One region of the Desulfovibrio legallii genome, then DNA from elsewhere that is predicted to be linked to it. Evidence: riboswitches for the same ligand, from Rfam matches in the RefSeq annotation. Region 1 holds a riboswitch; the other holds the start of a gene.
The links. Region 1 has a riboswitch for cobalamin ahead of EB812_RS08255 (FecCD family ABC transporter permease). Riboswitches for the same ligand answer to the same signal wherever they lie in the genome.

Region 1 (9,762 bases):
AAAGAACGTTGCCCGCAACTCGGTACAGGTCATCAACCAGTTTGAACAAACCGGGTCGCACGCCAACCGTTATGACGTGACCATCCTGGTCAACGGCCTGCCCCTGGTGCAGGTAGAGCTCAAAAAACGCGGCGTGGCCATCCGCGAGGCCTTCAATCAGGTGCATCGTTACAGCAAGGAGAGCTTCAACAGCGAGCATTCCCTGTTCAAATATCTGCAGATCTTTGTCATCTCCAACGGCACGGATACCCGCTACTTCGCCAATACCACCAGGCGCGACAAAAACAGCTTTGACTTTACCATGAACTGGGCAAAGGCCGACAACAGTCTGATCAAAGACCTGAAGGACTTTACCGCCACTTTTTTCCAAAAAAATACCTTGCTCAGCGTGCTGCTGCGCTATTCCGTGTTTGACGTGAACAACACCCTGCTGGTTATGCGCCCCTACCAAATCGCGGCCACAGAACGCATTTTGTGGAAAATCAACAGCACCTGCCAGATGAAGCAGTGGCGTAAACCCGAGGGGGGCGGCTATATTTGGCACACCACGGGCTCGGGCAAAACCCTGACCAGCTTCAAGGCGGCCCGCCTGGCGACCGAGCTGGACTTCATCGACAAGGTTTTTTTTGTGGTGGACCGCAAGGACCTTGATTATCAGACCATGCGGGAATACCAGCGCTTTTCGCCAGACAGCGTCAATGGTTCGGAAAGCACCGCCGGACTCAAGCGCAATTTGGATAAAGACGACAATAAAATTATCGTCACCACCATCCAAAAGCTGAACAAACTGATGAAATGCGAAGCGGACCTGCCGGTCTATAACAAGCGGGTGGTGTTCATTTTTGACGAATGCCACCGCAGTCAGTTTGGTGAAGCGCAAAAGAACCTGAAAAAGAAATTTAAACTTTATATGCAGTTTGGCTTTACGGGTACGCCGATTTTCCCGCAAAATGCTTTGGGCGCGGCAACCACCGCCAGCGTCTTTGGCCATGAGCTGCATTCTTATGTCATCACCGACGCTATTCGTGATGAAAAGGTGTTGAAGTTCAAGGTGGACTACAACGATGTGCGCCCGCGCTTCAAGAATATTGAATGCGAACAGGATGAAAAAAAACTTGGCGCGGCGGAAACCGCGCAGGCCCTGCTGCACCCCGAGCGCATTTGTGAAATTACCCAGTACATTCTGAACAATTTCCGGCAAAAGACCCGGCGGCTGCAGCCGGGCGCCAAGGGCTTTAACGCCCTGTTTGCCGTAAGCAGCGTGGACGCCGCCAAGCTGTATTATAACTCCTTCAAAGTTTTGCAAAAAGACAGCGACAAGCCGCTCAAGGTGGTCACTATCTTTTCGTTCGCAGCCAATGGAGCGCAGGACGCCATTGGTGATATTGCGGATGAAAGTTTTGACGTTACAGCCATGAACAGTAGCGCCAAAGAATTTTTGAGTGCGGCCATTGCGGACTATAACGCGCTGTTCAAAACGAGTTTCAGTGTGGAGAGCAATGCCTTCCAAAACTACTACCGCGACCTTGCCTTGCGGGTGAAGAATCAGGAAGTAGATTTGCTGATTGTTGTGGGCATGTTTCTGACCGGCTTTGACGCCCCCACGCTGAATACTTTGTTTGTCGACAAAAATCTGCGATACCACGGCCTGCTGCAAGCCTATTCGCGCACCAACCGCATTTTTGACGCCACCAAAACCTTTGGCAATATCGTCACCTTCCGCAATCTGGAGCAGGCCACCATTGACGCCATCACCCTGTTCGGCGACAGCAACACCAGAAATGTGGTGCTGGAAAAAAGCTACAAGGAATATATGGAGGGCTTTACCGATGCGCTCACTGGTGAGGCGCGACGTGGTTTTGTGGCTGTGGTGCGGGAATTGGAGCAGCACTTTCCCCACCCCGACGCCATTGAAAAAGAGGCAGACAAAAAGGCTTTTGTCAAACTGTTCGGCGAGTATCTGCGGGTTGAAAACATCCTGCAAAACTACGATGAATTTGCCGTTCTGCAGGCCCTGCAATACGTTGATATGAACAATGCGGCGGCTGTGGAGGCATTTAAAGCAAAGTACTATTTAAGTGATGCGCAGTTGCACGCCTTACGGGCCGTCAAAGTGGTGCCTGAACGTAAATTGCAGGACTATCGTTCGGCGTACAATGACATCAGAGAATGGCAGCGTCGGCAACAAACGGATGCTGCTAAAGAAAAATCGGCCATTGACTGGGATGACGTGGTCTTTGAAGTGGACTTGCTGAAATCGCAGGAAATCAATCTGGACTACATTCTTGAATTGATCTTTGAGAACAACAAAAAAACTAAGGACAAAACCGCACTGGTGGAAGACGTGCGCCGCCTGATCCGCGCCAGCCTCGGCAACCGCGCCAAGGAGAGCTTGCTGGTCGATTTTATTAATCAGACAGACCTGGACCAGCTTGGCGACAAGGCCGGCGTGATAGAGGCTTTCTTCACCTTTGCCAGGGCGGAACAGCAACGTGAGGCGCAAGAACTTATCCGTAGCGAAAATCTGAATGCGGAGGAAGCCAGGCGCTATCTCAGCGCCTCACTGAAGCGGGAATTCGCCAGTGAAAACGGTACGGAACTCAATGACGTTCTGCCACGGATGAGCCCGCTAAACCCGCAGTACCTGAAAAAAAAGCAGGGAGTTTTTCAAAAAATCGTCGATTTTGTTGAAAAGTTTAAGGGTGTTGGCAGGTTGACGTAAGGCAGCGCCTTGCGTCGCCCGCGCAGGGGGCAGGGCTGCGCGCAGATCGCGTCCCTACCCCCTGAGCAACGTACTTTTGCGGCTCTGCATCTTCAACGTTTACGACCTGCCTGTTCCGGCGCTTACCCGTGCAAATAACCTGCGCTTGGCCTCCACGGCGGGCGGCTGTTTGCACAACGGCCAGGGCATTGCAAAGTTGCATGCCCTGGCCGTAATGCCTCAGGCTGCGCCCTTGCCGACGCTGTTCCGCAGCGCTTTAGAGCATTTAACACTTGAAATGCTCGCTTACGGCAGGCAAAAACCTGCCTTCTCGCATTTCGTGGCAAGGATTTTCAAGAAAATCCTTGCAGAGCAGTTAGCTCATTTCATTCGCTAACTGCTCTAAAGTCGGGGCGCTGCTCCGGGCCATCAGCCCTCTGCATCCGTGGGTTTGCGGCTCAGGATCAGGGACATGTAGGGCGGGGTGGCGTCATTTTCCGGCAGGCCGGTGCGGATGTGTTCGCCCGGCCGTTCCACCAGGCTGGCCAGCACACAGTCCTTCAGGCGGCCTGTGCGGCGCAGGGCCTCGCGGATGGCTGGCAGGTTGCGGTAGGCCTTGAGGATCACCGCCGTGTCCGCGTCCTTGAGGGCCGCCGTCAGGTCGTCCTGGCGGTTGATGCCGGGGATGAGGCGCAGGGTTTCGCCATTTTCGCAGAGCACCACTTGCGCGCGGGCGGCGGCGGCCTGGATGGAGGTGACGCCGGGCACAATCTCCACGGGCAGGTGCGGGGCCAGCGTCCGCAGGGTGCGCAGCAGATAGCCGAAAGTGCTGTAAACCAGGGGGTCGCCGATGGTCAGAAAGGCCGCGTCCGCGCCGCTTTCCAGCACGTCTCTGGTGGTGCGGGCGGCGGTTTCCCAGGCTGTGCGCAACGCGGCCGCGTCGCGGGTCATGGGAAATTCCAGCCGCAGCAGGCGCACGTCGGGCCGCAGATGGGGGCGGGCGGTTTCCAGCGCGGCGGAATAGTCGTTGCGCGGCGAGGCCGCGGCCAGAATAACGTCCACGTTGCGCAGCACGTTAACGGCCCGCAGGGTTAGCAAATCCGGTGCGCCGGGGCCCACGCCCAGGCCGTAAAGGGTTCCGGTCATGTAATATTCCGTCATGTATGGTAGAAATGTTGCGGCCTTCAGGGCCGGGGGGCGGCGTGCAGCCAGTGCGCCAGTTCTTCCGCCGCGTCCACGGCGCGGGGGCCGGGCCTGGCGTAGCGGGCTTCGTCCACCAGCAGCACCCGGCCTTCACGCACGGCGCGCAGGCCCGCGAAGTGCGGTCGACGAGCCGGAGGTTCCGGGTCCGGATTCATGGGGCCGCGCTGTACAAGATAGACGTCCGGATCTGCCGCGATGAGGGTTTCTTCATTGCAGCGGACCAGTTTTTTGGCCTCGTGCAGGACGTTTTCGCCTCCCGCGCAGGCGATGATTTCGTTGGTAATGCCCTTTTGCCCCGCGCCCAGCAGGTTGGGATAGCGCACCTCGTAGAACACCCGCAGCGGCGCACGCCCGGCCGTGGACCGGCGCAAGGCCTCCAGCCGCGCCCGCCAGCCGCGCACCAGGGCGGCGGCCCGGTCTTCCAGGCCCGTAAGGCGGCCCAGGGCCTGCGTCACCGCAAGCATGTCTGCAAAGGAATCCATCTGAAAGGTAAGCACGGGCAGGCCCAGGCTGCGGAGGTTTTCCGTAAAGACCTGCGCCTCTTCCCGCCCGGACATCTGCAGCACCAGATCCGGCTTCTGCGTCAGAACAAGTTCGGCATTGGGGCGCATGTGTGTGCCGATGGCCGGCAGGGCCGCCAGCTCCGGCAGGGCGGCGTCGGCCGCGGTGCGGGCCACAATGCGGTCGCCCGCGCCCAGGGCCAGCAGCAGTTCGTTGTACGCCCCGTACAGGGCGATGATGCGCCGGGCCGGATGCTCCAGGCGCAGCACATGGCCCGTGTGGTCCGTAATCTCAATGGGCGCGGCGGCCGTTGTGCCGACTTCAGTTTTTGGCGAAGCGGGTGTTGTTGCCGGGGACGTTTGTGGCGTGGGGGTCGCGTCCGCCGCCAGGGCCGGGCCGGTGGGAGCGCAGAGCAGAAGCGTCAGCAGCGCTGCCGGCAGGAGCAGTGTCAACAGATGCGGCCGCAGCAGGGGCGGCGGCGTGGGGCGCGGCCCACGGCCCGCGTGCGCGGGCGGACAGGGCCTGGGGCAGGCCCCACAGGGGGTGGGGCAGCACGGTAACGGGCGTTTGGTACAGCGCACTGAGGTTCTCCTCGGTAAAAACCTGCCGCACGGGGCCGTCAAAGGCTAGGCGGCCTTCCCGCAGGCCCAGCAGCCGCGTGGCGTACAGGGCGGCCAGGTTGCAGTCGTGCACGGCCATGAGCACGCAGGCTCCGGCGGCGCGGCGGCGTTCCAGCAAGTCAAACAGTCCGGTCATGCGGGCCAGGTCCAGACCGGCGGCCAGCTCGTCCAGCAGCAGCAGAGGGCTTTCCTGCGCCAGGGCTCTGGCCAACAGCACCCTTTGCAGTTCGCCGCCAGAAAGCTCATGCAGCCGGCGGTGGGCCAGCCCTGTCGTGTCCGTGGCGGCCAGGGCGCAGTCCGCAGCCCTGTGGTCCCCGGGGCCATACCAGCCCCAGGGGGAAAGATGGGCGTAGCGCCCCAGGAGGACCATTTCCCGTGCCGTCAGATCCTCCGGGCAAGGGCCGCGCTGCGGCACCACGGCCACCCGCCGGGCCCGTTCCCGGGGCCGCAGGCTTGCCAGGGGCCGGTCGGCCAGACGCACCTCCCCGCTCCAGGGGGCCAGCACGCCTGAAAGCGCGCGCAGCAGCGTGGTCTTGCCGCTGCCGTTGGGACCCAGCAGGGCCGCGCATTCTCCGGCCCGCAGGCAAAAGGTCAGGCCCTGCAGCACAGGACGGCGGCCGTAGCCCGCCACAAGATCCGTCACGGCCAGCAGGGGGGCGTCCTGGGCGTCACGGCGCAGGGCGTCTCCGGCGGCGTCCCGCGCGGGGGCAGTGGGGCCGTACATCAGCGCCCCCGCACCAGCAGGGCGAAAAAGGGCCCGCCCAGCAGGGCCGTGACCACGCCCACGGGCAGTTCCTGCCCGCCGTCCAGCACGCAGCGGGCCAGCACGTCGGCCCAGACCAGCAGCACGCCGCCGCCCAGAAAGGCTCCGACCAGCAGCGGGCCGTGCCCGCCGCCCAGCAAAAGCCGCAGCACATGCGGCACCACCAGGCCCACAAAACCGATAACTCCGGCCACGGCCACGCAGCCCGCCGTCATGCAGCTGGCTCCGGCCAAAAGCCAGAAGCGCGCGCGGGCCACGGCCAGACCCAGCTGCGCGGCCTGCTCGTCGCCGAGCGCCAGCACGTCCAGCGCCCTCCAGCCCAGGCCGACGGCCAGCAGGCCCGGCAGCAGGGTGGCGAGCAGCAAGGGCAGGCTGTCCCAGCCCCGACCTTGCAGGGAACCCATAATCCAGAAGACGATGCTGGTGACGGATTCCTCATTAAGGGCCTTGACCAGGGCCACCAGCGCGCCCAGAAAGGCGGCCACGGCAATGCCCGCCAGCACTACGCTTTCTTTGCGCCAGCCCCCGCGTCCACGTCCCAGCCAGAGCGCTCCGGCCAGGGCCAGAAGCGCGCCGGCCAAGGCCGCCGGAGCCACCAGGGCCGCCGGGTGTGGCCCCAGGGCGGGGAAAAAATCCGTCAGTCGGCCGCCCAGGGCGATGGCCAGGCTGGCCCCGAAGGCCGCCCCGGCGGAAACCCCCAGGGTAAAGGGGTCGGCCAGGGGATTGCGCAACACTCCCTGCAGGGCCACGCCGGCCACAGCCAGAGCCCCGCCGCAGAGGGCTGCCAGCACCACCCGCGCCAGGCGGATGTCGCCCACCACCAGGTTGAGGGCGCTGTCGGGGGGCAAGGGGCCGAGCCCCAGCGCGCCCGCCAAGGCGGACAGCACTTCCCGCGCCGCATAGGGGGCGGGCCCCGGCAGGCAGGCCAAGGGCAGGGAACAAAGCCAGAGGCCCGTCAGGAGGGCAAAGGCCGTCCAGCGGAGGCGGTGTTTGGCGGAAGGTACGGAGGATGTGTGCCGTGCGGTCATGGCGCTGCTCTGAAGGCCGCCCGTGCGGTCATAAAAAAAGCCTCTTCCGTCCGCGCGCACGCAGAGGGAAGAGGCCCGTATTTCCTCTTTCCTGCCGGCAAAAACCCGTTGCCGCGGCGGCCTGCGCCGCCCACCGGGCCGTGACGTACGGCACGGTCCGGGCTACGGCAGGTCTTCCGGCTTGGCCCCCGCGCTTCGGCCTTCCCGTTGCCAGTGGCACATGAAGAAGCGCGGTATACGGGCCTTACGGCGGCGGGTCCGCTCCCGTTTTGCACGGGATTCCCTTTTCAAGCCGGGCAAAACCCGGCTACCGTAACCGTGGTCACTGTAGGCGCGGGGCAGGGGGCTGTCAATGCCGTGGGCGCGGCGCTTCCCTATCCCTTCGGCCGGGGGCCCGACGTTTCCGGATCAGGGCCGGACCAGAGTGATGGCGGTGATGCCCGTAAAAAAGTAGAAGGGCAGGCAGGTCATGGCCAGCAGCAGGGCCAGGATCAGCGTGGGCTTGTGGCGCAGGGGCGCGGCGCTGCGGCTGACCACGGTCCAGAGCGCCGCGGGCGCGAGCCAGAGCAGCAGACGGCCGCTTTCCCACAGGGCGTCCAGGGTGGTGAAGGCCCCGGTCTGCCGGTGCGCCTGTATGGTCAGTCCGGCGGCAAAAAGCAGGAAAAGCCAGAACAGCGCCCAGGCGTGGCGGGCCCACACGGCGCACCAGGGGATCATGACATTGTAGTGGTCCCGGCCAAAGTCATCGCGCCGGCGGCGCAGGGCGAGCCAAAGCGCGCCCGCCCCGCCGGCCAGGCCCAGGATCAGGGGCAGGCTGGCATACAAGGCGCACCAGAAGGGGGAGAACCAGCCCGGCAGAAAAATATCGCCCAGGGTAAGGCTGGCCGCGTCGGGCCGCACAAAAGCCGCCTGCAGGCGTGCGGCCGCCAGGGTGGCTGCCAGGGCGAACCAACCCTGCAGACCGCTGATAATGCCCAGGGCCGCGTGGAGCACGGGCAGCTTGGGCAGAAACTTCCAGAGCGAGAAGTAGAGGCTGCTTACCAGTACGGACAGCCCCAGCAGAATCCAGGCCATTTCCGCCATAAAGGCGGGCAGGGAGTCGGGCGTGTAGGAATCGTGGGCAAAAAAAAGCCAGATGCGGCCGCCCACCAGCAGGGGCCAGCCCAGCGCCAGGGCCAGCAGGGCCAGCTGCCGGGCGCATTTTTCATAGGACGCGCGCCGCCGCGTAACCGCCAGCAGGCGCGCCGTGCCGGAAATCACACCCAGGCCCGCAAAGGCCGCCAGGGCCGTCAGGGCCGCCGCCAGGGCAACGGCATCCAGGCCGGACTGCACCAGGGGATGCCCCGCCAGCAATTGGCGCAGGGCCTGCATCCAGACTTCGCCCGCCGCCAGAATGTCCTGAAAGACGTTCATCGGGCACCGCCCGAAGGTTCCCGCGCCGGGATGGAAATGCTCATGCCTCCTCCTTACGGTCTTGCGTTGGTCAGTGCTGGTGCGCTATGTTCAAAAAAAGGGACACGCCTGTTTTTGCCTGAAAATTGCCCTGGCCGCAAGGGCCGGGCGCGCGGAAGCGCCATACGGGGCCGCCTGGCGGGCGTACTGGCGTGGTCACGCGGGCGGCGCAACTTTTTGCGGAGACTTTCGGGTATGAAATATTTTTCTTTGGCCGCGGTCCTGGTCGGCTTGCTTGCCTTGGTCGGCTGCGCCGGAAAGGCGCGTACAGCGGCGCAGGACGAGCAGGAAAAACGCCTCCAGACCATGGACAGGCGGCTGACAGCCCTGGAGCAGAGCGTGGGCGCGCTGAACAGTCAGACGGCCCGGCTCAACAACAGGGTGTATGAAGTCCGCACGGCGGGCGGCCGCAAAACCGGCTACCGTGTGGTGCCCATCCTGCCCCCCCAGTCGGCGCAGTCGCTGTCCGCCGCCGCAACGCCGCCAGCCCCGCAGTCTGCCCAGGCCGTGACGCCCCAGGCCTCCCCGGCGGTAACGGCCGCGCCTGCCGCGCCGTCCGCAGCGGTCCCTGTGGTCAGGTCTGCCGGGGGGGCGGCGTCCGCGTCTGCTTCAGCCGGCAAAACGCCGCCAGCCTCCGGGCCGCAAGGGGTGCGCATTGATCCTGCCGCCCCGCCCCGTCCTTTCCCCGCGCAAAAGGCGGACACGACGGCGCCGCAGCCCCCCGCGGGGGCGTCTGCCGCCGCTTCCCGCGCACCCGTCAGGCCCGCCGCACCTGCGACGGACGCGCTCCCGGCAAACTCCGGAACAACGCCGGGCGTTCTTGGTCTGCCGCCCGAAAGCCTGCCGTCACAACCTCTGCCGCAGGCGTCTGTTGCCGGCAACCCGGTCCAGGGCGGCGCGACCGCCGTCGGCGCGGGCGCTGTAAGCCGGGCGGCCGCTGGTGCGGGGGGCAACCCTGCCGTACCCGTGCCCGCTCTGCCGCGCACGGAACTTTCCTTGCCGCCGGAACCCGCCGGTCTGGGGCTGCCGCCTCTGGAAGGCGCGGCCGAAACCGCATCCACGGCGGGCAGTCCTCGGTTGGCCGCCCACGACCAGCGCGCCGGGCGGGCTCCGGCGACATCCGCCGTGCCGCCTTCGCCTGCCGCACCGTCCCCTGCCGCCGCGGCCGGACAGGCCGCGCCCCAGGGGGAAGACGCCGCCTACAAGGCCGCGCTGCGCCTGGCCATGTCCGGCAAAAGCGCCGAGAGCATTGCACGCTTTCAGGCTTTTTTGCAGTCCTACCCGCAGGGCCGTTATGCCCCCAACGCCGTCTACTGGATCGGGGAGGGGCTGTACGCCCAGGGCCGCTACGCCGAAGCCCTGGAACAGTTTCGTAAGGTGGAGGCTGGTTGGCCCCGACACCACAAAAATGCCGACGCCCTGCTCAAAACCGGCATGAGCTTGAGCCGTATGGGCGACCGTCAGGGCGCGGCCAAAGTTTACGGGGAGGTGCTG
Region 2 (9,762 bases), on a different contig from region 1:
CTGACGCGCTGCAAGAAGGGCCAGGGGGCTTGTCCCCCGGGGCCCCCGCTTTCGGGATGCGTACGCATCCTTATGCACGGCGGCCATTGCTTTTCCGCTGCCTGTCGGCGGGAAGGACAATGGCCGTACCGCCTCGCGGGTGTGCCGCCACAAGGATACTGCCATGCTACTGGACATTGTGACTTACCCGGACCCGCGCCTTAAAGAGGTCTGCGCGCCCATTCAGGAAATAACGGAGGATATCCGCCGCCTGGCGGCGGATATGCTGGAAACCATGTACGCCGCGCCCGGCGTGGGTCTGGCCGCGCCGCAGGTGGGCCGCAATATCCGCATGCTGGTCATGGACCCTTCCGTGCAGGATGGCGAAAAAAATCCCCGCGTACTGATCAACCCCGTGCTCGCCCTTTCGGGCGAAGAAGTGCGCAGCGAGGCCGAAGGCTGCCTTTCCGTGCCCATGAATTACCGGGCCGACGTCAAACGCATGAGCAAGGTGCACCTGACCGCCACAGACCTGGATGGCAAGCGCATTGAAGAAGACCTGGAAGATTTTCCCGCCATTGTGCTGCAGCACGAATACGACCACCTGGACGGCATCCTGTTTATCGACAAAATCAGCCGCCTGCGGCGCAGCCTTTACGACAGCAAGGTAAAAAAGTGGCTCAAGCGCAAAACTGCCGCCTAGTGTTCATGGGCACGCCGGACTTTGCCGTGCCCACCCTGCGCCGTCTGGCCGTCTGGCCGCGCGGCAGCCTCGTCGCCGTCTACACCCAGCCGGACAGGCCCGCCGGGCGCGGCCACAAGCTCAGCATGCCGCCCGTCAAAAGCGCGGCCCTGGAACTGGGTCTGCCCGTCGAACAACCGGAAAGTTTTAAGGATCCCGCCGCCGTGGCCCGTCTGGCCGCCTACGCCCCGGACGTGCTGGTAGTGGCCGCCTACGGCCTGCTGTTGCCCCAGTCTGTGCTGGATCTGCCCCGTCTCGCCCCCCTTAACGTGCACGCCTCCCTTTTGCCCCGCTGGCGCGGGGCAGCGCCCATCCAGCGCGCCATTATGGAGGACTGGCAGCCCGATGCCCGCACAGGCGTTTCCATCATGCGTGTGGTGCGCCAACTGGACGCCGGTCCGGTATACGCCAGCGCCTCCCTGCCCCTCAATGACCACACTGCAGGCAGCCTACACGACGCCTTGGCCCAACTGGGCGCAGACCTCCTGCCCCAGGTGCTGGACGCCCTGCTGGAAGGCCGCGCCACAGCGGAGGATCAGGATGCCGGCCGCGTCACCTACGCCGCCAAAATGGGCAAACAGGATTCCGTCATTACCTGGAACCGCCCGGCGGTGCAGGTGCACGCCCATATCCGCGGGGTCACGCCCTGGCCCGGCGCGCGCGTAGTCCTGCACTTCAGCGGTCAGGACAAAACTTTTCCCTGCACTCTGGCTCCGGGCAGGTTGGCCGAGCCCTGCCCCGGCGTCAGCCCCGGCACGCTCGACCATGCGGATGACACGCTGCGCGTGGCCTGCGCCGACCGTTGGTACGCCCTGGGCGCGCTGCGTCCCCAGGGCCGCAAGACCATGTCCGCCCGCGACTTTGTCAATGGCGCGTTGCGCGGCCTGCGGCCCGGACCCTGCGGCCTGGTGGAACAGGGGGAATAAAAAATCTGCCTCCGGCTGTGCCGGGAGGCGCGGCTCCGGCATTCCGCTTTCGGGCGCGTGGCGGCAATGTGGGGCATTTTTTCTTCTGTACAGGGTACGTCAGCGGATTTTTCTGGAAAGAGAAAATTTTTTGCGGGGTGGGGCGTAGGCGAGGTTCGCGTTTTTCCAGCGAGCGCTCTCGCAGCCTCTTTTTCCCGCGCTGGATGAGGGTCTATGGCGTTTCTGCGCAAGTCTCCGTATTCCTTGCCGCCGGCGCAGTACGGCGGCGCGCGCAAGCGGGTCTTCATCGGGCTCATGCTGGGTTCGTGTCTGTTGCTGTGCCTGGCGCTGGCAGTGTTTTTGATTTTGCCCTGGACGGGGTTTCTGGGGGTGCGGCACTGGCTGCCGGCAGTGAGCGTCAGCGTGGCGGCGGCGGCCATGCTGGCGGTTTTGGGGCTGTGCCTGAGCCTGGTTTTTCATATCTATACGGGGCGGCCTTTGCCGGGCGGCGGCGGCGTGCGGCACATGACGGTGCGGCTGTTTTTTCCGCTCATGGAGATGCTGGCCAAGCTGGTGGGTCTGGACCGGGCGGCGGTGCGGCGGTCGTTTGTCAAGGTCAACAACGAAATGGTGCTGGCGGCGCGCGAACCGGTGCGGCCGGAGCAACTGCTGGTGCTCTTGCCCCATTGCCTGCAGCGCAGCGCCTGCCCACACCGGTTGATGCACAATGCGGACCACTGCCGCCGCTGCGGGGCCTGCCCGGTAGGGGCGCTGCTGGACCTGCGCGACGCCTACGGGGTGCGGCTAGCCATTGCCACGGGCGGCACCATTGCCCGGCGCATCGTGGTCCAGGCCCGGCCGCGCTGCATTATTGCCGTGGCCTGCGAACGCGACCTGACCTCCGGCATTCAGGACAGTTACCCTGTCCCTGTGTTTGGCGTGCTTAACGAGCGGCCCCACGGCCCCTGCCTGGACACTTTGGCGCCGCTGGACGCCATTGAGGCCGCCATCAGGCTGTTTCTGGGGCTGGGCCCTGCGCCGGGCCGGATGGTTGCCGGGTCTGTGGCGGCGGCAAGCAGCGCGCCGGGGAGCAAATAATGGGTTTTCCAAAAGGGTTCGGCAAGTTGCGGGTTACGGCCCGCAATGCGGCTTTGCGGACTTTGCTGCTGACGGACGCGGGTATGCCCGTGCAGGCGGCCCTGGATATGGCCTTAGGTGCGGCCCCGCACGCCCCTGCGGGACAGGTTGGCAGTGCAGCCTTTGGCACGGCTTTGGCGGCGCGGGACCGGCATTTGTGCGCAGAACTGGCTTACGGCTGTCTGCGGGCGGAAATCCGCATTGATTATGTGCTGGGACGGGTATTGCCCAGGCCAGGAGGTCTGCCGCGCCCCTTGCGGCACATTTTGGCTTTGGGGGTCTATGGACTGCTGCTGCAGGACAGAACGCCCCCCCACGCCGTGCTGCACGAGGCCGTGGAACAGGCGCGGACCCTGTACGGACCACGGCTGGCCGGTCTGACCAACGGCGCGTTGCGTTCCGTGCAGCGCTTGGGAGAAGCCCCGCGCCATGAGGATTTTTACCGTCAGGGGGCGGCGGACCCGCTGGGCGCGCTGGCCCTGTTCTGCGCGGCTCCGGACTGGCTGGCCCGGCTCTGGGCGCGGGCCTATGGCGAAGCGGACGCGGCCCTGTTGTTGCGGCGTTCCTGCGGCCGCCCCTGGAGTGGACTGCGGGTCAATGCCCGCCGCCCTGAAGGCGCCGCCTTGCTGACGGCCTTGCGCGCCCTGCCCGGCGCGGCGGCCGTGGGCGATTGGGGCGTGGCCTTGGGGCCGGGGGAGCTGCCGGAAAGCGTGATGGATCGGCCGTTAGCCCACTGGCAGGCCCAGGGGGCGCTTTCGTTTCAGTCCGCAGGGTCGCAGCGCGTCCTTGCGGCCTTGGACCTGTACGCGCTGGAGGGCCCGGTGTGGGACATGTGCGCGGGCTACGGCGGCAAAACTGCGGCTTTGCTGGAGCGCGGCGTGGCCGTGGGCCTTTGTACGGACAGCAGCTTCGGGCGACTGCGGGCCCTGCCGGGGCACTGCGCTCGTCTGGGTCTGCACCTGCCGTCCGTGTGCCTGCCGCCCGTGTGCCTAGCGGACGCCGCGCGTCCGCCCCTGGCCCGCTGGCCCGGCTCTGTGCTGCTGGACGCGCCCTGTTCCGGCCTGGGCGTGCTGGCCCGTCGGCCGGACATCCGGCGTCGGGGGCCGGAGCGCCTGGCGGCGCTGACCGCCCTGCAAGGCCGGTTACTGGAGCGGGCAGCTGCCTTGCTGGAGCCTGGCCGCTGCCTGGCCTACATCACCTGCACCCTCAACCCCGACGAAAACGAGGGGGTCGTGGCAGGCCTGTTGCGGCAACATCCCGACCTGCGCCTGGAACAGCGCTGGCAGACCCCTCACGACCATCCTTGGCTGGAAGGCATGTTTGGCGCGCTGCTGCGGCGGCGGGCATAGGGCGAATACTTTGCGGGGGAGGGGACTTTTTTACTAAAAAGCGTCCCCTCCCCCGCACGTCCTTCCTCACAAAAACTTTCCCCTGCCGCAAGGCGGGAGAAAGTTTTTGCAGGGTGCAGAAAGGATTTGTTACTGCTTTCTGGGTTCCTTGGTCAGGTCGTCGGAGGCGCTTTTGGCGTGCTGCACCAGCAGGGCGCGGGCGCCGGGCACCTGGCCCAGACCCTTAAGGTTGGCGGTCACCTTGAAGCCCGCGGCCTTGAGCTGAGAGGCCCAGGAATCGGCTTCGTCTCCGGCCAGGTCGTTGCGGGCATGGTCGCCGGCCACCAGCATGAGCGGCGCGATGACCACAGACTTGACCTTGGCGGCCTTAAGTTCTTTGAGCAGGTCGTCGAAGCTGCGTTCGCCTTCTACTGTGGCCATGAAAACATGTTTGTCCTGGTTGTGGAACAGGGCGCGCACGCCTTCAAAGGTCAGGCCGGCGCGGCCGTGTTCCTGGCCGTGCCCCATGAGGACAAGGGCGGCGTTTTTGCCGCGCAGGGCCTTGGTGTCCTCAAGAATGGCGGAGGCCAAGGCCTGGGCGTCGGCTTCAGATTCAAGCATGGGGCGGCCCAGATAGACGGCCTCAAAACGGCCGGGATTTTTTTGCAGGTCAATGAGCACGGCGCGTTCCAGAGCGGAAAATTCTTCGCCGGCCATGACGTGCAGGGACTGCACGCGCACTACTTTTACGCCGTCTTTGGCGAGTTTGGCGAGGCCGTCGCTGATGCCGCCCACAGGGCGGCCCTGAGCGGCGATTTTTTTGCGGATGATCTGCGAGGTATAGGCCCAGACCACAGGCTGGCCGGGGAAGGCCTGTTTAAACTCCTGGTCCACGGCCTGCATGGCGGGCAGGGCTTCGGGCACGCTGGTGCCGAAGGCCACCAGCAGAACGCCCTGCTGGGGCGCGTCGGCGGCGTGGGGCGCGGCGGGCGCGGCCAGGGCCGCAAGGAGCAGGAGCAGAAGCAGGAACAGACGGGAGCCCGCAAAGGGCGAAAAACGCGGCATGGCAACCTCCTCAATGGCGCGTTGACAGGTTGAAAAAGGGCATAAACGCCCAGCGGGTATTCGGACTTGAGGGGTTGGCCTCGGCTTCGCCTTCACCGCTTGCGCGACTGGCTGTCGCGCGCCTGCCGGGCTGCCCGACGGACGCGAAGAAGCCTTGTACCCTCTTACCGCAGCGCGACTGTTTCCGATTTGCACGGAATTCCCCGCAGCGCAAAACAGACCGTCTTTGCCGAAACATTTCAGCAAGGACGGCGCAATGCCGGGGCGCATGGCGCCGCATAAACGCGCCCGCGCCCGCCTGACGGACGGCCGCGGGCGGCAGCCTTCCGGGCACTACAGGCGTGACTGTTCTTACCGCAGAGGATACTAGGCCGGGGCAAAAGTCAAGGCCGGCGGCCTGCGCTGGAGCCGTTTTTTTGGCTTCCTGTGCCCATTTGCGCGGATTTTCCCTTGTTCTTTTGGTAAAATCCTGCTACTAAGTCAACCTCCCTGGTTGGGGGAAATCATGTTTGGAGGCTGGACATATGGCAGGTTTGGAAACCGGGCACGACAGCGAAATCAATTTCGAAAGCGCCCTTGAAAACTATCTCAATCCCGATTTTGGCGACCTTGAGGAAGGCTCCATCACCAAGGGCGAGATTGTCCGCGTGGACGACGACACGGTGCTGGTGGACGTGAACTTCAAGTCCGAGGGGCAGATCCCCGCGGCAGAGTTCCGCGATCCCGCCGGCAACATGACCGTCAAGGTGGGCGACAAGGTGGACGTCTATGTGGTTCGCAAGAACGAAAACGACGGCACCATCACCCTTTCCTTTGAGAAGGCCAAGCGCATGCAGGTCTTTGACCAGCTCGAGGCCGTGCAGGAGACCAACAAGGTCATCAAAGGCCACATTGTGCGCCGCATCAAGGGCGGCTACACGGTGGATATCGGCGGGGTGGAGGCGTTTTTGCCCGGTTCGCATGTGGACCTGCGCCCGGTGCCCGATATGGACGCCCTGGTCAACCAGGAGTTCGAGTTCCGCGTGCTCAAGATCAACCGTCGCCGCAGCAACGTCATTGTTTCGCGGCGCGTGCTGCTTGAGGAAGAGCGCGACTCCAAGCGGCAGGAGCTGCTGCGCACCCTGGCCGAAGGCCAGATTGTGCAGGGCAAGGCCAAAAACATCACCGAATATGGCGTGTTTGTGGACCTGGGCGGTCTGGACGGCCTGCTGCACATCACGGACATGAGCTGGAAGCGCATCCGCCATCCCAAGGAAATGATCACCATCGGTCAGGATCTGACCCTCAAGGTGCTTTCCTTTGACCGTGAAACCAACAAAGTTTCTCTGGGCCTCAAACAGCTGGTGCCCGATCCGTGGCAGGACATCTCCGCCCGCTTCCCCGAAGGGGCCAAATGCACCGGCAAGGTCACCAATCTGGTGGACTACGGCGCTTTTGTGGAACTGGAGCCCGGCGTGGAAGGCCTGGTGCACATCTCTGAAATGTCCTGGACGCGCAAGCTGCGTCATCCTTCCCAGATGGTCCACACCGGCGACGAGGTGGACGTGGTCATTCTGGGCGTGGACGGCGACAAAAAACGCATCAGCCTCGGCATGAAGCAGGTGCGGCCCAACCCCTGGGAACTGGTGGCCGAAAAGTACCCCGAAGGCACCATCCTTGAGGGCGTCATCAAGAACATTACCGAATTCGGCATGTTCATCGGCATTGAGGACGGCATCGACGGCCTCATCCACGTTTCCGACATTTCCTGGACCAAAAAGGTGCGCCACCCCAACGAGCTGTACAAGGTGGGCGACACCGTGCAGGCCAAGGTGCTGACCGTGGATCAGGAAAACGAAAAGTTCACCCTGGGCGTCAAGCAGCTGGTGGACGACCCCTGGGGCCATGTGCCCAACACCTACCCTGTGGGCTGCACGGTCAAGGGCATTGTGACCAACATCACCGACTTCGGCCTGTTTGTGGAGGTTGAAGAAGGCATTGAAGGCTTGGTGCACGTTTCCGAGCTTTCCAGCAAAAAAGTCAAGTCGCCTGCTGAAATGTACAAGGAAGGCCAGGAAATTCAGGCCAAGGTCATCCATGTGAGCGCCGAAGAGCGCCGCCTGGGGCTTTCCATTAAGCAGATCAAGGACGAGGACGACCGTCGCAAGCCCAAGGAATTCCATTCCGGACCGCAGGAAGCGGGCCAGAGCCTGGGCGATCTGCTCAAGCAGAAGTTTGAAGAAAGCGAAAACAACAGCTAGACCGCAGCGGCGCGCCACCGGCGTGCCACCGGTGCAGAACATATCCAAGAGGCGCGCCACCGGCGCGCCTCTTGGCATACCCCCCTTTCTTCATCTTTTTTCCCGCCCCGCGCGCCCCGCGCGCCCGTCGCAACTACAGCCAACGCCGCAGGAGGTCTGCATGTCCCCCCACACCATCGGTTCCCGCATCAGGGTTTTTCGTGAAGAACGCGAGATGGACCTGCCCACCCTGGCCCAGCATACGGGCTTGGCCGAAGCGTATCTGGAAAAGCTGGAAAACAATGCCATCTACCCTTGTATCGGTCCCCTGCAAAAGGTGGCTCGTGCTCTGGGCGTGCGTCTGGGCACCTTTTTGGACGACCAGTTCAGCCGCGACCCCATTGTGAGCAGCATCCAGAATGAAGGCGAGGCCGATGAGGCCCTGCATACCGGGCGCATTCCCCGGCCCAGTTATGTCTATCACGCCTTGGGCAAGGGCAAGAACGACCGTAATATGGAGCCCTTCCACATCCGTATTTTTCCGGACGGCGGTGAGCGCAAGACGACCTCGCACGAAGGCGAGGAATTTATTCTGGTGCTCAAGGGTCAGCTTCTGGTGGTGTACGGACGCGAAGCCCATATGCTCAAGCCCGGCGAAACCATCTACTACAATTCCATTGTGCCCCACTATGTGGGCGCGGCCGGCGACGAGCCAGTGGAGATTCTGGCCGTCACCTACAATCCCTAGAGCATTTAACACTTGAAATGCTCGCTTACGACAGGCAAGAGCCTGCCTTCTCGCATTTCGTGGCAAGGATTTTCAAGAAAATTCTTGCCGAACAGTTAGCTCATTTCATTCGCTAACTGCTCTAGACAACGCCATTCCGGGGCCTTTGCCCCGCGCAACGGCAGCGGCGTAAACTCGATTTACTGATCCCCCACAAGGATGCCTCAGGAGGAAAGCATGGACGAAAAAGTGCGTGAGCGCCAGGCGCAGTTTGAGCTGCGCGAGTGGACCCTGGGGCAGATTCTGGACCACACGGTGGCGCGGTATCCGGACAATGAGGCCGTTGTCTATGCGGACCGCAGCTACCGCCAGACCTGGCGTGAATTCGGGGAAATGGTGGACCGTTTTGCCAAGGGGCTCATGGCCCTGGGCGTGGAAAAGGGCGAAAAGGTGGCGGTGTGGGCCACCAATGTGCCCTACTGGGTGGCCCTGCAGTTTGCCACAGCCAAGATCGGGGCTGTGCTCATTACAGTGAACACCAACTACCGCGAGCACGAGCTGCGCTATCTGCTTACCCAGTCCGAATGCGAGAACGTCTTTCTTATTGATAGCCTGCGCGACCACGACTATCTGGAAACCTTCTACCGCATTGCCCCGGAGCTGCGCTTTCAGTCCCACGATTCTTTTGTCTGCAAAAATCTGCCGCACCTCAAGCGGGTTTTTTTTCTGGGTGCTGAAAAGCACCGGGGCATGTATTCCGTGCCTGAGGTTCTGGCGCTGGCCGATATGGTGGACGACGCGGACTATCTGGCCCGTCAGGCCTCCCTGGACCCCTGGGACGCCATCAACATGCAGTACACTTCAGGCACCACGGGTTTTCCGCGCGGGGTCATGCTCACGCATGTGGGCGTGGGCCTCAACGGCTACTGGATAGGCAAACACCAGAATTTCGGCCCCAACGACCGCGTCTGCCTGCCCGTGCCCCTGTTCCACTGCTTTGGCTGCGTGCTGGGCGTTTCGGCCTGCGTCAACCACGGGGCCACCATGGTCATCCTGGAATCCTTCAATGCGCTCAAGGTGCTGGCCGCTGTGGACAGCGAACACTGTACGGCCCTCTATGGCGTACCCACCATGTTTCTGGCCGAACTGGAACACAAGCTCTTCAAGCGTTTTGACGTCTCTCACCTGCGCACAGGCATCATGGCCGGATCCGTCTGCCCGGAACCTCTCATGCGCCGCGTGGTGGAGGACATGAATATGAAAGAGATCACCATCTGCTACGGCCTTACGGAAGGCTCGCCGGTCATGACGCAATCGGACATCCACGACCCCCTGCCCCTGCGCTGTGAAACCGTGGGCTGCGCCATGCCCGGCATTGAGGTGCGCGTGGGCGACCCGCAAACCTGCGAGGAACTGCCCCGCGGCCAGGTGGGCGAAATCCTTTGTCGCGGCTACAATGTCATGAAGGGCTACTACAATATGCCCGAAGCCACGGCCGCCGCCATCAGCCCAGAAGGCTGGCTGCACTCCGGCGATTTGGGCGTCATGGACGAAAACGGTTATCTGCGCGTCACGGGCCGCATCAAGGATATGATCATCCGCGGCGGCGAAAACGTCTACCCGCGCGAGGTGGAAGAATACCTCCTGAGCATGCCCGGCG

Region 2: it holds a riboswitch for cobalamin, as region 1 does, so the genes downstream of both, EB812_RS04030 (sirohydrochlorin cobaltochelatase) here and EB812_RS08255 (FecCD family ABC transporter permease) in region 1, are expected to answer to the same signal.

The regions. Positions count from the first base shown of each region.
Region 1 is NZ_SIXC01000009.1:16,442-26,203, reverse strand. Features, by position in the region: gene EB812_RS08280 (type I restriction endonuclease subunit R) at 1-2,722, shown strand, start outside; gene EB812_RS08275 (hypothetical protein) at 2,799-3,098, shown strand; gene cobI (precorrin-2 C(20)-methyltransferase) at 3,131-3,847, opposite strand; gene EB812_RS08265 (ABC transporter substrate-binding protein) at 3,886-4,674, opposite strand; gene EB812_RS08260 (ABC transporter ATP-binding protein) at 4,727-5,749, opposite strand; gene EB812_RS08255 (FecCD family ABC transporter permease) at 5,749-6,816, opposite strand; cobalamin riboswitch at 6,966-7,146, opposite strand; gene EB812_RS08250 (hypothetical protein) at 7,225-8,229, opposite strand; gene ybgF (tol-pal system protein YbgF) at 8,464-9,762, shown strand, end outside.
Region 2 is NZ_SIXC01000004.1:86,550-96,311, forward strand. Features, by position in the region: gene aspS (aspartate--tRNA ligase) at 1-4, shown strand, start outside; gene def (peptide deformylase) at 164-682, shown strand; gene fmt (methionyl-tRNA formyltransferase) at 655-1,647, shown strand; gene EB812_RS04020 (DUF116 domain-containing protein) at 1,861-2,724, shown strand; gene EB812_RS04025 (RsmB/NOP family class I SAM-dependent RNA methyltransferase) at 2,724-4,112, shown strand; gene EB812_RS04030 (sirohydrochlorin cobaltochelatase) at 4,242-5,156, opposite strand; cobalamin riboswitch at 5,191-5,392, opposite strand; gene EB812_RS04035 (30S ribosomal protein S1) at 5,681-7,396, shown strand; gene EB812_RS04040 (helix-turn-helix domain-containing protein) at 7,557-8,123, shown strand; gene EB812_RS04045 (AMP-binding protein) at 8,340-9,762, shown strand, end outside.